4 regions of the Streptomyces sp. NPDC127119 genome follow, and region 1 is predicted to be linked to each of the others. Evidence: riboswitches for the same ligand, from Rfam matches in the RefSeq annotation. Region 1 holds a riboswitch; each other region holds the start of a gene.
What was found. Region 1 has a riboswitch for cobalamin ahead of ACFVH5_RS13225 (energy-coupling factor ABC transporter permease). Riboswitches for the same ligand answer to the same signal wherever they lie in the genome.
Positions count from the first base shown of each region.

Region 2: it holds a riboswitch for cobalamin, as region 1 does, so the genes downstream of both, ACFVH5_RS25835 (ABC transporter substrate-binding protein) here and ACFVH5_RS13225 (energy-coupling factor ABC transporter permease) in region 1, are expected to answer to the same signal.
Region 3: it holds a riboswitch for cobalamin, as region 1 does, so the genes downstream of both, ACFVH5_RS34350 (cobalamin biosynthesis protein) here and ACFVH5_RS13225 (energy-coupling factor ABC transporter permease) in region 1, are expected to answer to the same signal.
Region 4: it holds a riboswitch for cobalamin, as region 1 does, so the genes downstream of both, metE (5-methyltetrahydropteroyltriglutamate--homocysteine S-methyltransferase) here and ACFVH5_RS13225 (energy-coupling factor ABC transporter permease) in region 1, are expected to answer to the same signal.

Region 1 covers NZ_JBHXTO010000022.1:47,551-52,882, reverse strand. The annotation lists gene ACFVH5_RS13240 (cellulase family glycosylhydrolase) at 1-392, opposite strand, end outside; gene ACFVH5_RS13235 (nuclear transport factor 2 family protein) at 553-1,293, opposite strand; gene ACFVH5_RS13230 (tetratricopeptide repeat protein) at 1,525-2,259, shown strand; cobalamin riboswitch at 2,354-2,536, shown strand; gene ACFVH5_RS13225 (energy-coupling factor ABC transporter permease) at 2,566-3,315, shown strand; gene ACFVH5_RS13220 (energy-coupling factor ABC transporter substrate-binding protein) at 3,312-3,713, shown strand; gene cbiQ (cobalt ECF transporter T component CbiQ) at 3,720-4,469, shown strand; gene ACFVH5_RS13210 (energy-coupling factor ABC transporter ATP-binding protein) at 4,466-5,329, shown strand.
Region 2 covers NZ_JBHXTO010000068.1:21,963-27,294, reverse strand. The annotation lists gene ACFVH5_RS25845 (ABC transporter ATP-binding protein) at 1-489, opposite strand, end outside; gene ACFVH5_RS25840 (FecCD family ABC transporter permease) at 486-1,502, opposite strand; gene ACFVH5_RS25835 (ABC transporter substrate-binding protein) at 1,511-2,542, opposite strand; cobalamin riboswitch at 2,609-2,796, opposite strand; gene ACFVH5_RS25830 (TIGR03767 family metallophosphoesterase) at 3,062-4,909, shown strand; gene ACFVH5_RS25825 (CoA-binding protein) at 5,122-5,332, shown strand, end outside.
Region 3 covers NZ_JBHXTO010000121.1:16,267-21,598, reverse strand. The annotation lists gene ACFVH5_RS34360 (putative cobaltochelatase) at 1-1,027, opposite strand, end outside; gene ACFVH5_RS34355 (cobyric acid synthase) at 1,098-2,642, opposite strand; gene ACFVH5_RS34350 (cobalamin biosynthesis protein) at 2,639-3,601, opposite strand; cobalamin riboswitch at 3,717-3,850, opposite strand; gene ACFVH5_RS34345 (hypothetical protein) at 3,982-4,203, opposite strand; gene ACFVH5_RS34340 (anion permease) at 4,216-5,332, opposite strand, start outside.
Region 4 covers NZ_JBHXTO010000148.1:8,929-14,260, forward strand. The annotation lists gene metE (5-methyltetrahydropteroyltriglutamate--homocysteine S-methyltransferase) at 1-2,108, opposite strand, end outside; cobalamin riboswitch at 2,273-2,491, opposite strand; gene ACFVH5_RS37335 (SDR family NAD(P)-dependent oxidoreductase) at 2,522-3,301, opposite strand; gene ACFVH5_RS37340 (maleylpyruvate isomerase N-terminal domain-containing protein) at 3,462-4,115, opposite strand; gene helR (RNA polymerase recycling motor ATPase HelR) at 4,213-5,332, opposite strand, start outside.

The sequences.
Region 1 (5,332 bases):
CGGTTGGCCTTGCACTGGGCGATGACGGCGGCCACGTCCTCGGGGCTGTTCTTGCTCCAGCGGTGGCCGTCGGAGAGGACGACGCGGACGGAGTTGGCTCCGAGGGCCTTGATGTCGGCCAGTGACTGCGTCTCGCCCGGGTACCAGGTGTGGGCGTGGTTGACGCCGCGCATGACGAAATCGTTGCCGTTGCCTTCGAGCAGGCGGCCGTCGTCGATATGGAGGCCGGTCGCGAGGGCGCCCGGAGACGCGCCGGGCGGGTCACCGGGCAACTGGGCGTGTGCGGCGGTCGGTACGAGCGCGCCGAGAACGACGAGCCCGAGCAGGGCGGCCAGCCCGGCGAGGAACGCGCTGACGAGGTTCTTCCGTGTCGTGCTTCTTGTTCTTCTCACTGCGACTCCAGGGAGTGAGCGCCAAGAAACTTGGGTTGCGGGAAAGTGGGAGCGCTCCCATAGAGTCACCTTGCCAGGGGCACGTCAAGACTTGGCGCATGCTCGGCCGCGTAACGGCTGTGCCGGAGGGGGCCTGCGGGGAGGCCCCCTCCAGGACGTGTCAGGACCCGGCGGCTGCGGGGACCCCGGCGTCGAAGGGCACGGACGTGTGCTGATGGACGATCAGCCAGCGGTCGCCCGTCAGCCGGTAGCCGGTGGTCACCCGTGCCGTGGTGTCCAGCGCGTGGCCGCCGGCCAGCGTGGCGCGCATCCGTACGAGCGCGTGGCTGAAGGCGATGCTCTCGTCGACCCGCACGCGGAATTCGAGCACCTCGCGCTCGACCGGCCCGGACAGCGTCGAGAACCACACCTCCTCGGCCTTGCGGAGCGCCTCGACCCCGCGCTGCTCCAGACCGCTCACCGGGTGGAACACCTCCACGTCCGGTGCGTAACAGGCCATCGCCCGGTCGAAGTCCCGCTCCCGCCCGGCGGCCGTCAGTTCCGCGTCGAGCCGGCGGATCTCCCCCTCGGCGTCCTCGTCGTCCCAGAACGCGCGCACCTCCATGGCCCCGAGGGCCGCCACCGGGTGCTTCGAAGCGGCCTCCACTGCCTCCTCCAGGCTGTCGCACTCAAGGATGTCGTACCCGGCGACGTACTCCTTCGTCTCCGCGAACGGACCGTCGGTGCGCAGCACTTCGCCCTCGCGGACGCGCACGGTCACCGCGTCGGCCGGGGGCCGCAGCCGGTGGCCGTGCAGCCGTACACCGCGGCGCACGCTCAGCTCCTCCACCCATGGTTCGACGGGGGCCATCCCCGAGGCGTCGGCGGTGTCGTCCCCACAGACCAGCAGCATGTACTTCATGGTTCCTCCCGGTGTTCCTGAGACCCTGTACCTCCCCGACGAACCGGGGTGAGCCGAATCGACACCCCCGCAGCATCTCTTGTGGACCGGCGCCGCAGAAGGCGGCACCCGGCAGCGGTGTGGCCTGTTCCGGGAGCCCGCGGGACACCTGCCGTACGTACGCTGGGAACAGGTGGCGGAAGAGGGGTCGTCAGGATGGCGGGACAGTCGTGCACGGGGTGCGCCGGGACCATGCGGTCGCTGCGCGAGGAACTGCGACAGGCCTCGGAGGAACGGTCCTTCGCCGGACTCCCGATGCCCCGGCCGGACAGCGGACGGTCCGCGGACACCCCTGACCTGGCCGGGGACGACCTGGTGGCCTTCGTCGAGCGTCAGGTGGCCGAGCACGAACAGGACCTCGGGCCCGACCATCCGGACACCCTGCGCTCCCGCAACAACCTCGCGGGCGCCTGTCTGCAGGCAGGACACCTCAAGCAGGCAGTCTCACTGTCCGAGCGGAACCTGGCCGACAGCGAGCGCGTCCTGGGCGCCGCCGATCCCCATACGCTGACCTGCCGGAACAACCTCGCGGGCGCGTACGAGGCGGAGGGCGCCCCGGACCGTGCCGTCCCGCTCTACGAGAGCGCGCTGGCGGCCCGCGAGCGCGTCCTGGGACCCACCGACCTGCTCACCCTGCAGTGCCGGGACAATCTCGCCCGCGCCCACGTGCTGACGGGGAACCCCGTGCTCGCCGTCCCGCTCCACGAGCGCACGCTCGCCGACCGTGAACGCGTCCTGGGCGCCGACCACCCCGACACCCTGCTCTCCCGCTGCGAACTCGCCCATGTCCACCACGTGGTGGGAAACCCCGCGCGCAGTGCCGAGCTGTTCACGCGAGCCCTGGCCGACAGCGAGCGCGGCCTCGGCCCCGGCCACCCCGCGACCCGGCGGCTGCGGGAACTCCTGGCCCATGTGCAGGGCGGCTGAACAGGCGCTCCGTTCCCACCGGGAGGACCGGCGCGCGCCGCGTGACCACTCTCACGCCCCCCGAGGGCCGCTTGTCACCACCCCTGTACGCGCACTACTGTCACGACGCCTTGGTGCTCGGGAAATCGGTGTGATGCCGGTGCGGCCCTCGCCACTGTGATCGGGAAGTCCGGCTCCGGCCCTCACGGGCAGCCACTGGGTCCTCGGACCCGGGAAGGCGGAGCACGGGTGGTGTTACCCGTAAGCCAGGAGACCGGCCAAGGCACGTCAACCATCCACGAGGTGCTGGAGAGGGTCTGCTGAGCCATGCACATAGCCGAGGGTTTCCTTCCTCCGGCGCACGCGGTCGCCTGGGGCGTCGCGTCGGCGCCGTTCGTCGTCCACGGAGTCCGGTCGCTCACCCGTGAGGTCAGAGAACATCCCGAGAGCACGCTCCTCATCGGCGCGTCGGGGGCCTTCACCTTCGTTCTCTCCGCACTGAAACTGCCGTCGGTGACCGGCAGCTGTTCGCATCCCACCGGCACCGGCCTCGGCGCCATCCTGTTCCGGCCACCGATCATGGCGGTCCTGGGCACCATCACCCTGCTCTTCCAGGCGCTGCTGCTCGCGCACGGCGGACTGACCACGCTGGGCGCCAACGTCTTCTCGATGGCGATCGTCGGCCCGTGGGCCGGCTACGCGGTGTACCGGCTGTTCCGGCGGTTCGACGCGCCGCTGATGGTCGCGGTGTTCTTCGCCGCGTTCGTCGCCGACCTGTCCACCTACTGCGTCACCAGCGTGCAGCTGGCGCTCGCGTTCCCCGACCCGAGCAGTGGATTCCTGGGCGCGCTCGGCAAGTTCGGCTCGATCTTCGCCGTCACCCAGATCCCGCTCGCGGTCAGCGAGGGCCTGCTCACCGTGCTCGTGATGCGGCTGCTGGTGCAGTCGAGCAAGGGCGAACTGACCCGGCTCGGTGTGTTCCTGACCGGCAGGCGGACCCGGACCGGGAAGTCCGGCCCGAACGAGACTCACGAGACCGACGAGACGCCCGAGACGACCGGGACGGTGGCCCGATGAGCCGTAACGCGAAGATCAACGCCCTGCTGCTGCTCGTGGTGGCCGCGCTCGCCGTCCTGCCGCTGGTCTTCGGCATGGGCGACCACAAGAAGGAGCCGTTCACGGGCGCCGACGCGGAGGCGGAGACCGCGATCACCGAGATCGAGCCGGACTACGAGCCGTGGTTCTCACCCCTGTACGAGCCGCCCTCCGGTGAGATCGAGTCGGCGCTGTTCGCCCTCCAGGCCGCCCTCGGCGCGGGCGTCCTCGCCTACTACTTCGGCCTGCGCCGGGGCAGGCGCCAGGGCGAACTGCGGGTCCTGGCACAGCGGGAGGACGACCAGGGACCGACGGACAAGGCGTCCGACGCTGCCGGTGCGTCCGCGGCCGGGCCGAGCCGACCGACCGAACGGGCCTGAACCTTCGTGCTGCCGATCGACGCGGCGGCGCACAGCAGTCGCTGGCGCCGCCGCCATCCCGTGGACAAGGCCGTGCTCGGTCTCGGCCTGACCGTCCTCGCGATCTCCCTCCCGCCCTGGCCGGGCGCCGCCCTGGTCCTGGTGACCGCCCTCACTGTGCTGCTGGGCCCGGCCGCGGTACCCGCCCGGCGGCTCTGGCGCGCCTACCGGGTGCCGCTGGGCTTCTGCGTGACCGGTGCGCTGCCCCTGCTGCTCCAGGTCGGCGGCCCGGACGGGTTCGTGACCCTGGCGGAGGGTGGTCCGGTACGCGCCGGGGAACTCCTGCTGCGTACCTCGGCCGCCTCCCTCGGCGTGCTCCTGTTCGCGTTCACCACTCCCCTGTCCGACCTGCTGCCACGGCTGGTCAACGCCGGGGTGCCCGCGCCGGTCGTCGACGTGGCCCTGGTGACGTACCGGATGAGCTTCCTGCTCCTCGACTCGGTGCGCCGGATCAGGGAGGCGCAGGCCGCCCGGCTCGGGCACACCACGCGGGCCGCCACCTGGCGTTCGCTGGCCGGGCTCGGTGCCACGGCTTTCGTGCGGGCCTTCGACCGGGCGACCCGGCTGCAGGCCGGACTCGCGGGCCGCGGCTACGACGGCACCCTGCGCGTCCTGGTCCCGGAGGCCCGGATCTCCGCGCGCTTCACCCTCGCCAGTGTCGCGCTGCTCACGGTGGTGGCCGCACTCACCTTCGTACTGGAAAGGCCGCTGCGATGAGCGAGCCCGTGCTGGTCGCCCTGCGGGGCGCGTCCTACGCGTACGAGGACGGTCCCACCGTGCTCAGCGGCCTCGACTTCGAGGTGCGCGCCGGGCGGGCGCTCGCCCTGCTCGGCCGCAACGGCAGTGGCAAGACCACCCTGATGCGGCTGCTCAGCGGCGGACTGCGCCCGCACAGCGGTCAGTTGACCGTGGAGGACCGGCCGGTCCGGTACGACCGCAAGGGCCTGACCCTGCTGCGCACGACCGTCCAGCTGGTGGTCCAGGACCCGGACGACCAGTTGTTCGCCGCGTCCGTCTTCCAGGACGTGTCGTTCGGACCGCTGAACCTCGGCCTGCCCGACACCGAGGTACGGGCCCGGGTGGACGAGGCGCTCGCCGCGCTGGACATCTCGGCCCTGGCAGAGCGGCCGACCCATCTGCTCTCCTACGGTCAGCGCAAGCGGACGGCGATCGCGGGTGCCGTGGCGATGCGGCCGCGTGTCCTGATCCTCGACGAACCGACGGCGGGGCTGGACCCGGACGGCCAGGAGCGGCTGATCGCGACCCTCGACGGGCTGCGGGCGAGCGGCACCACCGTGGTGATGGCGACGCACGACGTGGACCTCGCCCTGCGCTGGGCCGACGACGCAGCACTCCTCACCCCGTCCGGAGCGGTCACCGGCCCCGCGGACGCGACCCTGGCCCGTACGGATCTCCTGGAGCAGGCGGGGCTACGGCTGCCCTGGGGGATCGCGGTGGCCGAACTGCTGCGTACGCAGGGCCTGTTGACCTCGCCGTCCACCGGCCCGCGCACCGCGGAGGAGCTGGCCGCGCTGACCTCGCGGCAGTCCGCTCCCCCGGTGCCGGCCGACACCTGAGCG
Region 2 (5,332 bases), on a different contig from region 1:
GAGGCCGGTGCGGGCCAGGGCGTCGCGTACGGCCTCCTCGTCGGCCTGCGACGGGGGTGTCCAGGCGCGGCGGTGCGGGGTGCGGCCGAGGCGTACGACGTCCAGGACGCTCAACTCGACCTGTGTGTCGGCCTGTTGCTCGACCACCGCGATACGGCGGGCGATGTCGCGGCGGCCCAGTTCGCCGAGGGGGCTGCCGTCGAGGGTGACCACGCCCGAGGCCGGGGCGAGGACGCCGGAGAGCAGCCGCAGGAGCGTGGACTTGCCGGAACCGTTGGGTCCGAGGAGGCCGACGGTGGTGCCGGGGGCGGGACTGATGCTGACGCCGTCCAGGATGACGCGTCCGTCGGCGGTCCGGGTGACGCGGCTGGCCCGGAGGCCGGCATCCGGCACGGCCGCACCCTTCTCGACGCCTTCCGCGCGCCCGGCGGTCCCGGCGCCCTCGGTGGTCCCGGCACCTTCAGGGGTCTCGGCGTGCTCGGTCGTCATCGTGTCCTCCGCGTCCGGTACAGCACCAGCACGAACACCGGTACGCCGATGAGGGAGGTGACCACGCCCACGGGCACCTCCTGGGGGTCGAGGACGGTACGGGCCAGGGTGTCCACCCACACCAGGAACACCGCGCCGGCGAGGGCGGCGACCGGCAGCAGCCGGGCGTGGCCGGAACCCACCAACGCGCGGGCCGCGTGCGGCAGGACGAGGCCGACGAACCCGATGGCGCCCGCCGAGCTGACGAGCGCGGCCGTCAGGAGCGCCGTCACGCACAGCAGCACCAGCCGGGTGCGGGCCACGGACACCCCGAGGGTCGCGGCGGCGTCCTGGCCGAAGGCGAACGCGTCCAGCGTGCGCGCGTACGCCAGACAGACCGTCAGCGCGACCACCAGGACGGCGAGGCAGACCCAGACGTCCGTCCAGCCGACCCCGCCCAGCGAGCCGAGCAGCCAGAACAGCACTCCTCGGGTGGTCTCGGCGTCGGCGGCGGTCATCACCACGAAGGAGGTGAGCGCGGAGAAGAGCTGCATCGCGGCGACCCCGCTCAGCACCACGCGGTCCGTCGTCCCGCCGAGGGTGTGGCTGAGCAGCAGCACGAGTCCGAACGACAGCAGCGCGCCGAGGAAGGCGCCCGCCGAGACCGACACCAGGCCGCCGCCCGCGCCGAGGACGACCACGACGACCGCGCCGGTCGAGGCTCCGGACGACACCCCGAGGACGAACGGGTCGGCGAGCGGGTTGCGCAGCAGCGACTGCATGACCGCGCCGCACACGGCGAGTCCGGCCCCGCAGACGGCGGCCAGCAGGGTGCGCGGCAGCCGCAGCTGCCAGACGATGCCGTCCCGGATGGGGCTCAGCTCCGTACTCCCCCAGCCCAGATGGGAGGCGACCACGGACCAGACGTCGGCGACGCGGATGTCCGCCGGGCCGATGGTGATCGCGACGGCGACGGAGGCGACGAGCAGTGCCACACCAGCCGCGCAGAGCAGTCCCACACGCGGCCGTGCCATCCGGCGAGTCACCCCGTGAGCCCGAACTCCCGCAGGGCGGCGGCCACTTGTTCGACGCCCTCGACGGTACGGATGGTCGGGTTCATGGCCTGCCCGCTGAGCAGGACGTACCGCTTCTTCTTCACGGCGGTCATGTTCTTGGTGACCGGGTCGGACTCCAGGAACTCGATCTTCTTCTTCGCGGACTCGGCGGTCTGCGACTTGCGGGTCAGATCGCCGATGACGAGGACGTCGGGGTCGCGGTCGGCGACCGTCTCCCAGTTGATCTGGGGCCATTCCTCGTGGGTGTCGTCGAAGACGTTCTTCGCGTCGAACGCCCGGGTGATGATGCCGGGGGCGCCGCAGCAGCCGGCCATGTAGGGCGACTCGGAGTTGGCGAACCAGTACAGGAGGGAGACGTCGGAGGCGTCGATGCCCGCGGTGGCCTTCTTCATGCGCTGCCGGAGCTCGGCGACCAGCTTGTCGCCCCGCTCCTCCACACCGAACACCTCGGCCAGGTCGCGTATCTCCCCGTAGATGGCGTCGATGCCGAGGGGCTTCTTGCGGGCGCCGTCGCCGTCCCCGGTGTTGTCCTTGCCCGCGCAGTCGGAGGGCGAGACGTACGCGGGTACGCCGAGCTTCTCGAACTGCTCGCGGGTGGCGACGCCTCCCTTGCCGAGCGTGGACACGAACGAGGCGGCGACGAAGTCGGGGTCGGCGTCCAGGACCCGTTCGAACGACGGGTTGTTGTCGGCGATCCGCTTCACCTGCGCGTCGGCCTTCTCCAGGCCCTTCATCACCGGGTCGGTCCAGGTGGCGCTGCCGGCCATCCGGTCGGCGAGGCCCAGCGAGAACATGATCTCGGTGGTGCCCTGGTTGAGGGAGACGGCCTTGCGCGGCGGGGACTCCACGCGGACGGTGTGACCGCAGTTCTCCAGGGTGACGGCTGCCGCGGAGTCCTTGCCGGCTGAGCCGGACGAGTCGGCACCACCGCACGCGGTCAGCAGAACGACCCCGGAAACGAGCAGGGCGGCAGGGCGGGTGGGGCGTGCGATGGGCACGGAAGTTCCTCAGACGTCGAGGGCTCGAACGCGGAGCCCGGTCGTACGGTGCTCCCCCGCCGTCTCGGGACCGCGGAGGCCGCCAGCAGGTCTTCGGACTCGGGTTCACCCGGACGAGGCGCCTTCCCGGACCGTCGATCCGGTCCAGTGGCCGATGCCCCGCCCGTCACCCTCACCGCTGCGCGTCAGCTCCGGATTTCCACCGGATTCCCTGACCCACGTACATGGGTTCGACTGGCTTTCGCAAGCTATCACGGCGGCTTTCACGGCCGTGCGGCAGTGCGGCGGGGGCTCGGTCGTGACGTGGCGGGGGCTCGACGTGAATGCCGGTCTCCGCCGCCCGTTTCGTACGTTTCTCCTGTTCCGGCGGTGTTCACGGTGGCGCCACGCCCGTGCCCCCGCGGCCTGAATGAGTGGTTCCGTTCAGCGCGCCGCTCGGAGGCACCGGAGGACCGACCCATGCCGCAGGACCAGCCCAGGACCGGAACCTCCGGAATCACCGGGACCGCCGGAAAGGACATGGCCGGACGGGATCCGTCCGGGAGGGACCCGGCCGATGGGGAAGCCGCGACGGCCATCGACCGCCGTCGCTTCCTGCTCGTCTCCGGCACCCTCGCGATGGCGGCGGGGGCGACGGCGGCAGCGGGAGCGGCGACCCTCGTCCCCCCGCAGCGCCCCGGCCCCTCCGCGGTTCCCGCAGCCGAACAGGTGGCCCAGCGGCCGGCCCGTGCCACCCGGCGGCCGGCGCCGTACGCGGCCACCACCCTGGACATGACCGCCCGGCTGAGCGGAAGCCCGCACTCCGGCACCTACCGCCGACTCGTCACGGGTCCGGGCCTGCCCCTGGTCGTACGGGAGGAACTCGCCCCCGCCGCCACCGGCCGCCCGGACCGGCGGACCCCGCTCGCGTGCTTCGTCCAGTTCACCGACCTGCACCTGACCGATGTGCAGAACCCGCTGCGCACGGAGTTCCTGCGCTCGGGCGGGGCCGCGGCCTGGCGTCCTCAGGAGGCGCTGACCGTGGCGGGGGCCGTCGCGCTCGTGGAGCAGGTGAACGCGCTCGCCGAGGGCCCGCACACCGGTCTGCCGCCCGCGTTCGTGATGACGACCGGCGACAACATCGACAACAACTCCGCGCTCGAACTCGACTGGTTCCTCACGCTGATGAGCGGCGGCCGGATCACTCCCGACTCCGGCGACCCGTCGGCGTACGAAGGCGTCCAGAACTCGGGGCTCCCCCTCTACTGGCACCCGGACGACCCGGGCCTGCGCGACCTGGACAAGCGGCGCGGGCTGCCCGCCGTCCCCGGGTTCCTCACGGCCGCGCGGCGGCCGGTGACCAGCCCGGGGCTCGGCATCCCCTGGTACTCGACGGTGGGCAACCACGACGATCTGCCCGGCGGCTGCCTGTCACCCGCGCTCGGCGACTTCGCGACGGGCTCCCGGAAGCTGCTGTCGGTCCCGGACACGGACACGGCCGCCTACGCGAAGGCCCTGCGGACCGGCGACGACCCCAAGAGCGAGGTGCTCGAAGCGATCCTGCGACGGCACGCCCGCTCGGCACGGCCCGTGACGGCCGACGAGCGGCGCCGGCTGTGCACCCCGCACGAGTATCTGGCCGCACACCTCGACCCCGGGCGGGCAGGGGCGGGACCGGTCGGCCACGGCTACACCCAGGACAGCCTGGACGGCGACCGGATGTACTACTCCTTCCGGATCGCCGAGAACGTCATCGGCGTCAGCATCGACACGACGTACCGCAGCGGCCACTACGAGGGCTCGCTGGGCACCGGTCAACTGCGCTGGCTGGAACGGACGCTCGCCGCGCACAGTTCCCGGTCGTACGACGCCGACGGCCGCCTCGTACGCAACTCCCGGGCCGACGACGCCCAGGTGCTGGTCTTCAGCCATCACCACAGCCCGAGCATGACCCGCCGCCCCGACGCGGCCCGCTCCGAGGAACCGCGGCACGACGGCGCGGAGGTCCTGGCGCTGCTCGGCAGATTCCCGAACGTGGTGGCGTGGATCAACGGCCACAGCCACGTCAACCGGATCACGGCGCATCCCCACCCGACCCCGGCCCGCTCCTTCTGGGAGGTCAACACGGCCTCCCACCTGGACTATCCGCACCACGCCCGGCTGATCGAACTGACCGACAACGGGGACGGCACGCTGTCGCTGTTCACCACACTCGTCGAATCCGCGGCCCCGCACCGCACGGCCCCCGACTTCACCGACCTGTCAGCGGTGGGCCTGGCGTCCCTGTACCGCGAACTGGCCTACAACGCCCCGAACCTGACAGAGACCACGTGGGCGGGCACACCCCAGGACCAAAACGTGGAGCTACTACTGACCACCGACCTGTAGCTTTCAGCTTCGGGCTCGCGGGGACTGCCGGCTCTCCCGGGGCACGGCGAACCGCCTGCTTTTCAGGGGCGCGGGGAACTGCGCGAACGGCCCCCACCGGGCCGCACCCGCCACGAACCCCGCAGCCCCACCCCCCACCGCGGGGAATCCCGGGCCCGCGCCAGACGTTGTCCGCCGCAGGCAGTCACACCCCAACCCCCAGGAGGCGACCCGTGCACGGCGACCCGGCAACGATCCGCAAGATCCTCACCGAGACCGGCGACACCTGGGCCGTCGTAGGCCTGTCGTCGAACGAGCGACGCGCCGCGTACGGCGTCGCGGACGTACTGAAGCGCTACGGCAAGCGCGTGATCCCCGTCCACCCGAAGGCCGAGACGGTCCACGGGGAGAAGGGCTACGCCTCCCTCGCGGACATCCCCTTCG
Region 3 (5,332 bases), on a different contig from region 1:
CCAAGTCGTCCTCGTCGCTCGCGAACTCCTCCAGCGTCTCGTCGAGCTTGTCCTCGTCGAGGCCGGGCGCGTCGAAGGGATTGCGCCGGCGCCGGTGCGGCAGCGCGAGAAGCGCGGCCTGCCGTACGTCCTCGGCGAGCACGTCGGTCCGCCCCGCCCAGGCGGCCAGCGCGGTGGCGGTCCTGGCCATCACGATGTCGGCCCGCATACCGTCCACCTCGAACGCCGCGCAGGTCGCCGCGATCTGCCGCAGCGCGCCGTCGCCGAGGCGCACCGACGGCAGCAGCTTCCGCGCGGCCACGATCCGCGCCCGTACGTCGGACTCCTCGTCGGCCCAGCGGGTCGCGAACCCCTCCGGGTCGTCGTCGTACGCGAGCCGCCGTCGTACGACCTCCACCCGCTGGTCGGGCTCGCGCGAGGCCGCCACCTCGACGGTCAGTCCGAACCGGTCGAGCAACTGCGGCCGCAGCTCGCCCTCTTCGGGGTTCATGGTCCCCACGAGCAGGAACCGCGCGGCATGCCGTACGGAGACGCCCTCGCGCTCCACGTACGAGGCACCCATCGCCGCCGCGTCGAGCAGCAGGTCGACCAGGTGGTCGTGGAGGAGGTTGACCTCGTCCACGTACAGGAGTCCGCGGTGGGCGTCGGCCAGCAGGCCGGGCTCGAAGGCCTTCACGCCCTCCGAGAGCGCCCGTTCGATGTCGAGCGCGCCGACGAGACGGTCCTCGGAGGCGCCGACGGGCAGTTCGACCATCCGCGCGGGCCGCGGCACGCCGGGGCCCACCTCGTGGGGGCCGTCCGGGCAGGCCGGATCGGGAGCGTCCGGCGCACAGGAGAAACGGCAGCCGGGGACGACGTCGACCTGCGGCATGAGCGCCGACAGCGCGCGCACGGCCGTGGACTTGGCGGTGCCCTTCTCGCCGCGGACGAGCACACCGCCCACCGCGGGGGAGACGGCGTTCAGCAGCAGTGCCAGTCGCAGGTCGTCCTGACCGACCACGGCCGTGAACGGAAACGGGGTACTCACTGGTTGTCGTCCTCCAAATAGCCCAGATGTGCCAGATGTGCCAGGCGGCCCAAGTGGCCTTCGAGCGGGCTCATACGGGCGCTCCCGGTGGGATGAATGGCAGTCCGGCCGGTGCGCCGGACTCGATGAGCCGCCACAGCGCGTCCGTGTCCGCGTGTTCCTCGATCAGATCGCCCAGCCGGTCGAGCTGCTCCTCGCGCAGCCCCTCGAACGAGGTGTCCGCGGCCGGTACGAAGCGCCGCCCCGCCGCTGCCGCCACCTCGCGCAGGAAGGCCCGCCGGAAGCCGTCCGACTCCAGTGAGCCGTGCCAGTGCGTCCCCCAGACCTGGCCGACCCGGCAGCCGTCCAGGAAGGGTTCGCCGCCGGTGACCTGGGCGATCCCGTGATGGATCTCGTACCCCTGGACGGGTTCGCCGAGTGCTTCGCCGACGGGCCGGGTCAGGGTCTTCTCGCGCGCGAACCGCACCCGTACGGGGAGGAGTCCGAGGCCGTCGACGGCACCGGCCCTCGACTCGACCTCGTCCTCGATGTGTTCGCCGAGCAGCTGGAAACCGCCGCAGATGCCGAGCACGGGGCGTCCTTCGGCGGCCCTGCGCACCAGGGCGTCCGCGAGGCCGCGCCGCCGCAGCCACTCCAGGGCCTTGACCGTGCCCCGGGTGCCGGGTACGACGACGAGGTCGGCGTCGACCAGTTCCTCGGCGCGGTCCACGAACCGCACGACGACGCCCGGTTCGGCGGCGAGGGCGTCCAGGTCCGTGAAGTTGGACATCAGGGGGATCGCGCAGACGGCGACCCGCAGGATGTCCTCGCCGACGGGGGAGGAGACCTCGGACTCACGCACCGCCCCCCGCAGGGACACCCTGAGCCCGTCCTCCTCGTCGATGCCGAGGCCGTGCCGGAAGGGCAGGATGCCGTAGGTGTGCCGCCCGGTCAGCCCGCGCAGCATGTCGACGCCGGGTTCGAGCAGCGAGACGTCCCCGCGGAACTTGTTGACGAGGAACCCGGCGACCAGCTCCTGGTCCTCGCGCGACAGCAGCGCCACCGTCCCGAAGAACGAGGCGAAGACACCGCCGCGGTCGATGTCCCCCACCACGAGCACGGGCAGCCGCGCGTTGCGCGCGATCCCCATGTTCACGATGTCGGTGCGCCGCAGATTGATCTCGGCGGGACTGCCCGCCCCCTCACAGATCACCGCGTCATACGTGCCCCGCAACTCGGCCAGACAGTCCAGCACGGTCCCGAGCAACGCCTCCTGGCGTCCGCCGTGATAGCCGCGCGCGCTCAGCTCGCCCACGGGCCTGCCCATCAGGACGACCTGGCTGCTGCGGTCGCTGCCCGGCTTGAGCAGGACGGGGTTCATGAGCACGGAGGGCTCCACGCGGGCGGCCTGCGCCTGCATGGCCTGCGCCCGGCCGATCTCGGCGCCCTCGCGGGTGACGAACGAGTTCAAGGACATGTTCTGTGCCTTGAAGGGCGCCACCTTCACACCCCGCCGCACCAGCCACCGGCAGATCCCGGCGGTCACGACGCTCTTGCCCGCGTCGGAGGTCGTCCCGGCGACGAGCAGCCCGCCACCCGGTCCGCCACCCGTTCTCCCGCCCGTTCCCGCGCTCATGACGTACGCCCCTTCGCCTTCGGCACCAACGACGTGGCGAGCAGCCGCCCGGCGACACTCGCGCCCAGCGCGAGCAGGCCCACGCGGCGCGAGAGCCGGACGGCCCGCTCGATGTCCCCGACCCCCACGGCCCGCCCCGGACCGTTGAGCACGGGCCGGTGCTCGACCCGTCCCGCGTACGAGAGCGTGCCGCCGAGCCGTACCCCGAGCGCCCCCGCGAACGAGGCCTCCACGGGCCCGGCGTTGGGGCTCGGATGCCTGGCGGCGTCGGCACGCCAGGCGGTGACGGCCCCGCGCGGATTCCCCCCGGCGACGGCGGCGAGGACCGCGGTCAGCCGGGCCCCGGGCCACCCCACCATGTCGTCGAGCCGGGCGGACGCCCACCCGTACCGCCGGTGACGGGCCGACTTGTGCCCGACCATGGCGTCCAGCGTGTTGACGGCCCGGAACCCGACCAGTCCTGGCACGCCCGCGACCGCGCCCCACACCAGGGCGCCCACGACGGCGTCGGAGGTGTTCTCGGCGACCGACTCGACGACCGCGCGGGCGATCCCGTCGGCGTCCAGCGCCTGCGGGTCGCGCCCGCACAGATGCGGCAGCCGCTCCCTGGCCACCTCGATGTCCCCGGCGGCCAGCGCCCCGCCGACGGCCCGCGCCTCACGGCCGAGCGAGGTCCCGCCCACGACGGCCCAGGTGGCGGCGGCGGTCAGCGCGACGGAGGCGACGGGGGAGGTGCGCAGGGAACGCTCGGCGGCCACGGCGAGGGAGACCGCGCCGCCCGCGCACACGGCGGTGTGCAGCGCCCCCCAGCCCCGGTGGTCGCGCCACAGGACCCCCTCGACGGCTCCCGCGGCCCGCCCGAACGCGGCGACCGGATGCCCTCGGCGGGGATCGCCGAGCAGCAGGTCACCGAGGAGGCCGGCGGCGGCGCCGTACGCGAAGACGCGCTCGGCTCGCATCGGTTCAGCCCGCCGCTGGTTGAGGCGAAAGCCTGGTACCTGGCCCGGGCACACTGGTCCACAACAGGTGGGCGCGCATGGCGATATGTCCTCACTCAGGGTGTCCACGCCCTGGTTCGACGAGACCGACGGCGAGAGTTCCTGGCTCCCGGGGGTTCGACTCCCCGGTAACAGTGGCGGGACCGCGCCGGATTCGCACCGGCTTCCTCTTCTGCCGACGTACATGGCCTCGGCAGTCCACCACGGTCCGCGAACACCCGTCAACTTGCTGTTGACCTGCGACGGGAGAGTGTGCCGAGGCCCACACACGGACACGAGAAGGCCCCGCCGACCAGGTGGTCGACGGGGCGGTCCCGTACGGAACGGACGTGCCGCGAGGGTCAGGCGACGATCAGATAGATCCCGTACGCCACGGCCGCCGCGCACGCGGCGAAGCAGGCGTACGCGCCGGTGACCGCGAGGGTCGCGGAGCCACCCTGCTCCGCGGCCGTCTCGCGCTTGGTGAGGCCGACGATGCCGAGGGTGAAGAGGCCCACGAGGGCGACGGTGGCGATGAGGCTGACTCCGAACACGGAGCCGAGGGCTGCCCAGTCGATCTTCATGCGGTTCGTTCCTTACACCGTGGCCGGACGGGCGGGCTCGGTGTCCGGGCCCGGGATGGTGGTCTTGAGGCCGCTCGTGACCGGGGCGACCGGGCCCGCGGGAGGCGGGGTGACGGCGGCGATCGCGGTGGTCACGACGCCCGTCGGCTCGTGGTCGTCGTTGACGTTGTCGACGGTGACCGGCTGGCGGCGGGAGAGCGTCCAGATGACCGCGGAGCCGGCGATCAGCAGCGCGCCGGTGAGGATGATGCCCCAGGTGCCCTGCTTGGTCAGGAACTCGGCGCCCGCGCCGACCAGACCGGCGGCCGGGAGCGTGAGGCCCCAGGCGACGAACATGCGGGTCGCGGTCGACCAGCGGACGACACCGCCCTTGCGGCCCAGACCCGAACCCATCACGGCGCCGGAGCAGGACTGCGTGGTCGAGAGGGAGAAGCCGAGGTGCGAGGAGGCCAGGATGACCGTCGCGGCGCTGGTCTGGGCGGCGAAGCCCTGCGGCGGCGCGAGGTCGGTGAGGCCCTTGCCCATGGTGCGGATGATGCGCCAGCCGCCCAGGTAGGTGCCGAGCGCGATGGCGATACCGGCCGAGACGATGACCCACAGGGGAGGGTTCGAGCCGGGCGCGAGCACCCCGCCGGTGACCAGGGCCAGGGTGATGATGCCCATGGTCTTCTGCGCGTCGTTCGTGCCGTGGGCCAGCGAGACCAGGCCCGCGGAGGTGATCTGACCCGCGCGGTAGCCCTTGGAGGTCGCCTTCTCACCGGCCTGCCTGCTGATCCGGTACGTCAGCCGGGTGGCGAGCATCGCGGCGAGTCCGGCCACCACGGGTGCGGCGATCGCGGGCAGGAGGACCTTGGTGATCACGGTCGAGCCGTTCACCGAGGACCAGCCCGCCGACATCACCGCGGCGCCGATCAGGCCGCCGAAGAGCGCGTGGGACGAACTGGAGGGCAGACCCAGCAGCCAGGTCAGCAGATTCCACAGGATGGCGCCGACGAGCGCCGCGAAGATCACTTCGGTGCGGATGCCCTCTTCGTTGATGAGGCCGCCGGAGATCGTCTTGGCGACCTCCACGGAGAGGAACGCACCGACGAGGTTCAGTACGGCGGACATGGCCACCGCCGTCTTGGGC
Region 4 (5,332 bases), on a different contig from region 1:
GGCCCCGCCTCGCGCGGATAACCGTGTCCGGCCAGCTCGCGGGCGACCTGCATGTGCGAGCGTGCCGCCTCCAGGCTGATGACGTCGGCGTCGAGGTCGTCGATGGCCTGCACGATGTCACCGAACTCGGCGTAGCACATGTGCGTGTGGATCTGGGTGTCCGGGCGTACGCCGCCGGTGCTGAGGCGGAAGGCCTCGGTGGCCCACGCCAGATACGCCGGACGGTCGGCGGCCCGCAGCGGCAGCGTCTCGCGCAGGGCGGGTTCGTCGACCTGGATGACCGAAGTCCCGGCCGCCTCAAGGTCGTTCACCTCGTCGCGCAGGGCGAGGGCGACCTGGCGGGCGGTGTCGCCGAGGGGCTGGTCGTCGCGGACGAAGGACCAGGCGAGCATGGTGACGGGCCCGGTCAGCATGCCCTTGACCGGCTTGGCGGTGAGCGACTGGGCGTACGTCGTCCAGCGCACCGTCATGGGTTCGGGGCGGGAGATGTCTCCGGCGAGGATCGGCGGGCGGACGTACCGCGTGCCGTAGGACTGGACCCAGCCGTGCTGGGTGGCGAGGTATCCGGTGAGCTGTTCGGCGAAGTACTGGACCATGTCGTTGCGTTCGGGTTCGCCGTGCACGAGCACATCGAGGCCGGTCTTCTCCTGGAACGAGATCACCTCGCCGATCTCGGCCCGGATGCGCTCCTCGTACCCGGCGCTGTCGATCCGCCCGGCGCGCAGGTCGGCCCGTGCCGTGCGCAGTTCCGTGGTCTGGGGGAACGAGCCGATGGTGGTGGTCGGCAGCAGCGGCAGGCCGAGGCGGGCGCGCTGGGCCGCGGCCCGCTCGGCGTACGGCAGGGAGCGGCGGGCGTCGGCGTCCGTGACGGCGGCGGCCCGGGCCCGTACGGCGGGGTCGCGGGTGATCGCGGACCCGGCGCGGGAGGCCAGGTCGGCCCGGTTGGCGGCGAGTTCGGCGGCGATCGCGCCGGTGCCGCCCGCGAGGCCCTTGGCGAGAGTGACGATCTCCGCGGTCTTCTGCCGGGCGAAGGCGAGCCAGCGGCGGATCTGCGGCTCGATGTCGCGTTCCGCGGAGGCGTCGAGGGGGACGTGGAGGAGGGAGCAGGAGGCGGCCACGTCGACCCGGTCGGCCAGCCCGAGCAGGGTGCCGAGCGTGCCGAGGGACTTTTCCAGGTCGTTGACCCAGATGTTGCGGCCGTTGACCACTCCGGCGATCAGACGCTTGCCGGGCAGTCCGCCCACGGCGGCGAGCGCGTCCAGGTTGGCGGCGGCCGACTCGGTGAAGTCCAGCGCGAGACCTTCCACCGGGGCCTTGGCCAGCACCGGCAGGGCGTCGCCGAGCCGGGCGAAGTAGGACGCGACCAGCAGCTTCGGGCGGTCGGTCAGGGCGCCGAGGTCACGGTAGACGCGGGTGGCCGTGTTCAGCTCGGCGGGTGTGCGGTCCTGCACCAGGGCGGGCTCGTCGAGCTGGACCCACTCCGCCCCCGCGGCGCGAAGATCGGCGACGATCTCGGCGTACACGGGCAGCAGCCGGTCGATGAGGGTGAGCGGGTCGAAGTCGGCGGCGACACCCGGGGCGGGCTTGGCGAGCAGGAGGTAGGTGACGGGTCCGACGAGGACGGGACGTGCGGTGAGCCCGAGCGCCAGGGCTTCCTTCAGCTCCGCGACCTGCTTGCTCGAGTCGGCCGTGAAGACGGTGTCCGGACCCAACTCGGGCACCAGATAGTGGTAGTTGGTGTCGAACCACTTGGTCATCTCCAGCGGCGCCACGTCCTGGGTGCCGCGCGCCATGGCGAAGTAGCCGTCGAGCGCGTCGGCCTCGACGGCGGCGCGGTGGCGTGCGGGGATCGCGCCGACCATGACACCGGCGTCCAGGACGTGGTCGTAGTACGAGAAGTCACCGGTGGGAACCTCGTGGACGCCGGCCTCGGCCAGCTGCCGCCAGTTGGCCCGGCGCAGCTCGGCGGCGGTGGCCCGGAGGGCTTCGGCGTCGACCCGGCCCTTCCAGTAGCCCTCGACGGCCTTCTTCAGTTCCCGGTTCTGTCCCTGGCGGGGGTAGCCGTACACGGTGGCCCGTGCCGCCGCGGCTGCGGACTGCGCTGTCACGGAAATCTCCTTCGCGAGATATCTCCCTGGGATCCCGGGACGGGACGCGAGCGCGAAGGGGTGACGGACCGGGCGGAAACCGAGCCGCGCGCAGAGCGCGGTCGTCCGCCGGATCAAGTACGCCGACCCGCCCACGAGGTCACCGGGATCTCCGCGCACGAATGGTTCGCGCACGGGCAGTTGGCAGGTCTTCGGACTCGCGGGCACGTCCTCCCTGCGGAGGACACCTACTGGCCGTCGCTTCCCAGACCCGGCCGGGCCCAGTGCGTGTGACGGCGGTCGTTCCCACTCACCGCTGCGGGGCAGTCCCGGATTCCCACCGGGTTCCCTCTTGCGACGCACCCGTCTGGCGGACGGGGCGAACCAGCTGCACCGGCCACCCTACGGGGCACACCCCGGTCGTGGAAAACTTTTCAGTGCACGGAGAAGCCGCCGTCGACGAAGACCGACTGCCCGGTGACGTACGCGGAGGCGGCGCTCGCCAGGAAGACCGCCGCGCCCGCGAAGTCCTCCGCGAGGCCGTTGCGTCCGACCATCGTGCGCGCCGCCAGGGCCGCCACCTTCTCCGGGTCGGACGACAGCCGCCGGTTCAGCGGTGTCATCACGAAGCCCGGCACCAGCGTGTTGACGGTGACCCCGTACGGCGACCAGGCCTCCGCCTGCGAGCGGGCCAGTGACTCCAGCGCCCCCTTGGCGACGCCGTAGGCGCCGCTCTGGACGAAGGCGCGGTGCGCCTGCTGCGAGGTGATGTGGATGATCCGCCCGAAGCCCCGCTCGGCCATGGCCGGGCCGAAACGCCGGCCCAGCAGGAAGGGCGCGTCCAGGTTCAGGGCCATGGTGGTGTCCCAGACCTCGTCGCTGAGCTCGCTCATCGGCGGCCGGAGGTTGACCCCGGCGCAGTTGACGAGGATGTCGGGTTCACCGAAGGCCTCGACCGCCCGCTCGGCGGCCTCGCGCACGCCTTCACGCGTACCGAGATCCGCGCCGACCCAGGCCGCACGGCAGCCGAGCGCAGCCAACTCCTCGACCGTCGCCCGCAGTTCCGCTTCCTTGCGGGCCACGACGACGACGCTCGCACCGGCGCGGGCCAGCGCTTCCGCCATGCCCCGCCCGATGCCGGAGCTGCCGCCGGTCACCAGGGCGACCCGGCCGTCCAGGGAGAACAGTTCTGAGAGGTAGTGCTGCGAGTCCATGGCGGCACCCTAGAAGGGCGGCGCCGGGAGCGCACCGGCGGGGGTGCGATGCGGTCGTGCGGTGAACGGTCCAGGTCAGGAGCCTGGCCCCAGGTCGCGAGACTGGCACGGCGGGGCTGTCGATCGGCCGGCCGACCTCGTACCCGCCGCGGGTGCCGGCTCAGCCCAGTACGAGCGGCAGCCGCCCTGCGAGGGTGCCCAGCGCGGTCTTCTCCGCATCGGTCGGCGTCCGCCGTCCGGTGCCGATCAGCAGCGCGGCCTTGTCGGAGAACGAGGCCGGGAACGGGGTCCCGGCGATCTGCTCCAGCGACGCGCGGGCCGCCGCCAGGGTCTCGGCGGGCGGCTGGGCGGTCGAGGTCAGCCGGGAGATCAGGTCGAGGTGGTGCAGGGTCGCTTCGAGGACGTACACGGACAGGTAGTCGCCGACGGTCAGCACCTCGTCGCGGGTGCCGACGCGGGCCGTGGGATCGGCGAGTCCGGCGGCGCGGCCCGCGGCGGAACCGACGTCGTCGAAGTGGAACTTCAGCAGCTCCGGCTCCCCGTACGCGGCGGCCAGCCGGGGGATCAGCGCGTCCAGCGGATCCTCGCCGGCCGGGGTCCCGCCGAGCTGCCAGTAGGTGACCGCGTCCACGGTCGGTCCGGTGTCGGCGGGGGTGGCCAGGGTGATCAGGATGTCCTGGGCGTCGATGACCAGGTGGCACACCAGATCCCGTACGAGCCACCCCGTGCAGCCCGACGGCTGCTCGAAGTCCTCGTCCGGGACCTCGGCGACCGCTGTGCGCAACGCGGTCCAGGCGAGCGAGAAGAGCTTCACCGCGGCACGGTAATGCCGGACCACGGCGGCGGACAAGCGCATACGGGCGACGGGCCCTTGTGGTCACCGCCCGGCGACCACAAGAACCCCACCGGCCTCAGCCGCTGGTGAGGACGACCAGTTGCCGGGTCGCCCGCGTCATCGCGACATAGCGGTCGACCGCCCCCGCGACACCCGTCCCGTACGTCTGCGGGTCGACGAGGACGACCAGGTCGAACTCCAGGCCCTTGGCCAGCTCCGGGGTCAGCGACCGGACGCGAGGCGTGGCCCGGAACGTCGGATCGCCGATGACGCACGCGATCCCGTCCGTGTGCGCGGTGAGCCAGGTGTCCAGGATCGCGTCCCGGTCCGCGGTCGGTCCGTGGACCACGGGGATGCCGTTGCCGCGGATGGAGGTCGGCACGTTGGCGTCCGGGAGCGCCGCCCGGATGACCGGCTCGGCCTCCGCCATCACCTCCTCCGGAGTCCGGTAGTTGATGCTCAGCGAGGCCACCTCGATCCGGTCGAGACCGACCCGCTCCAGCCGCTCCCGCCACGACTCGGTGAACCCCTGCCTGGCCTGCGCGCGGTCCCCGACGATGGTGAAACTCCGCGACGGGCAGCGCAGGAGCAGCATCTGCCACTGCGCGTCGGTCAGCTCCTGGGCCTCGTCCACGACGACGTGCGCGAACGGACCGGCGAGCAGATCCGGTTCGGCGGTGGCCAGTTCGGACTCGTCGACCATGCTGACCTTGGCGTCCTCGCCGCGCAACATCGTCACCAGGCCCTCGCCGTCGTCACCGTCGGCGCCCGAGTCGGCCGCGGCCTCTATCAGGTTGTCGACGACCTGGGCCATGCGCTCGCGCTGGGCGGCGAGGGTGGCCTCGTGCCGGCGCCTGCGCCGCGCCGACTCCGGATCGCCGAGCCGCTGCCGCGCCGCGTCCAGGATCGGCAGATCGGACACCGTCCACGCCTGCGGCTCCGCGCGCTGCAGCCTGCGTACGTCGTCGGGGCCGAGCCAGGGAGCACACATCCGCAGATAGGCGGGCACCGACCACAGGTCCCCGACGATGTCGGCCGCTTCGAGCAGCGGCCACGCGCGGTCGAGGGCCCCGGTCAGTTCCTCGTCGTGCAGCAGAGCCCGGCGGAACAGGTCGGGCGGTACGTCGTCGTCGTGCTTGTCCAGCAGGATCGTGAGCAGGGCCTCCCAGATCTGGTCCCGCGCCTCGTTGTGCGGG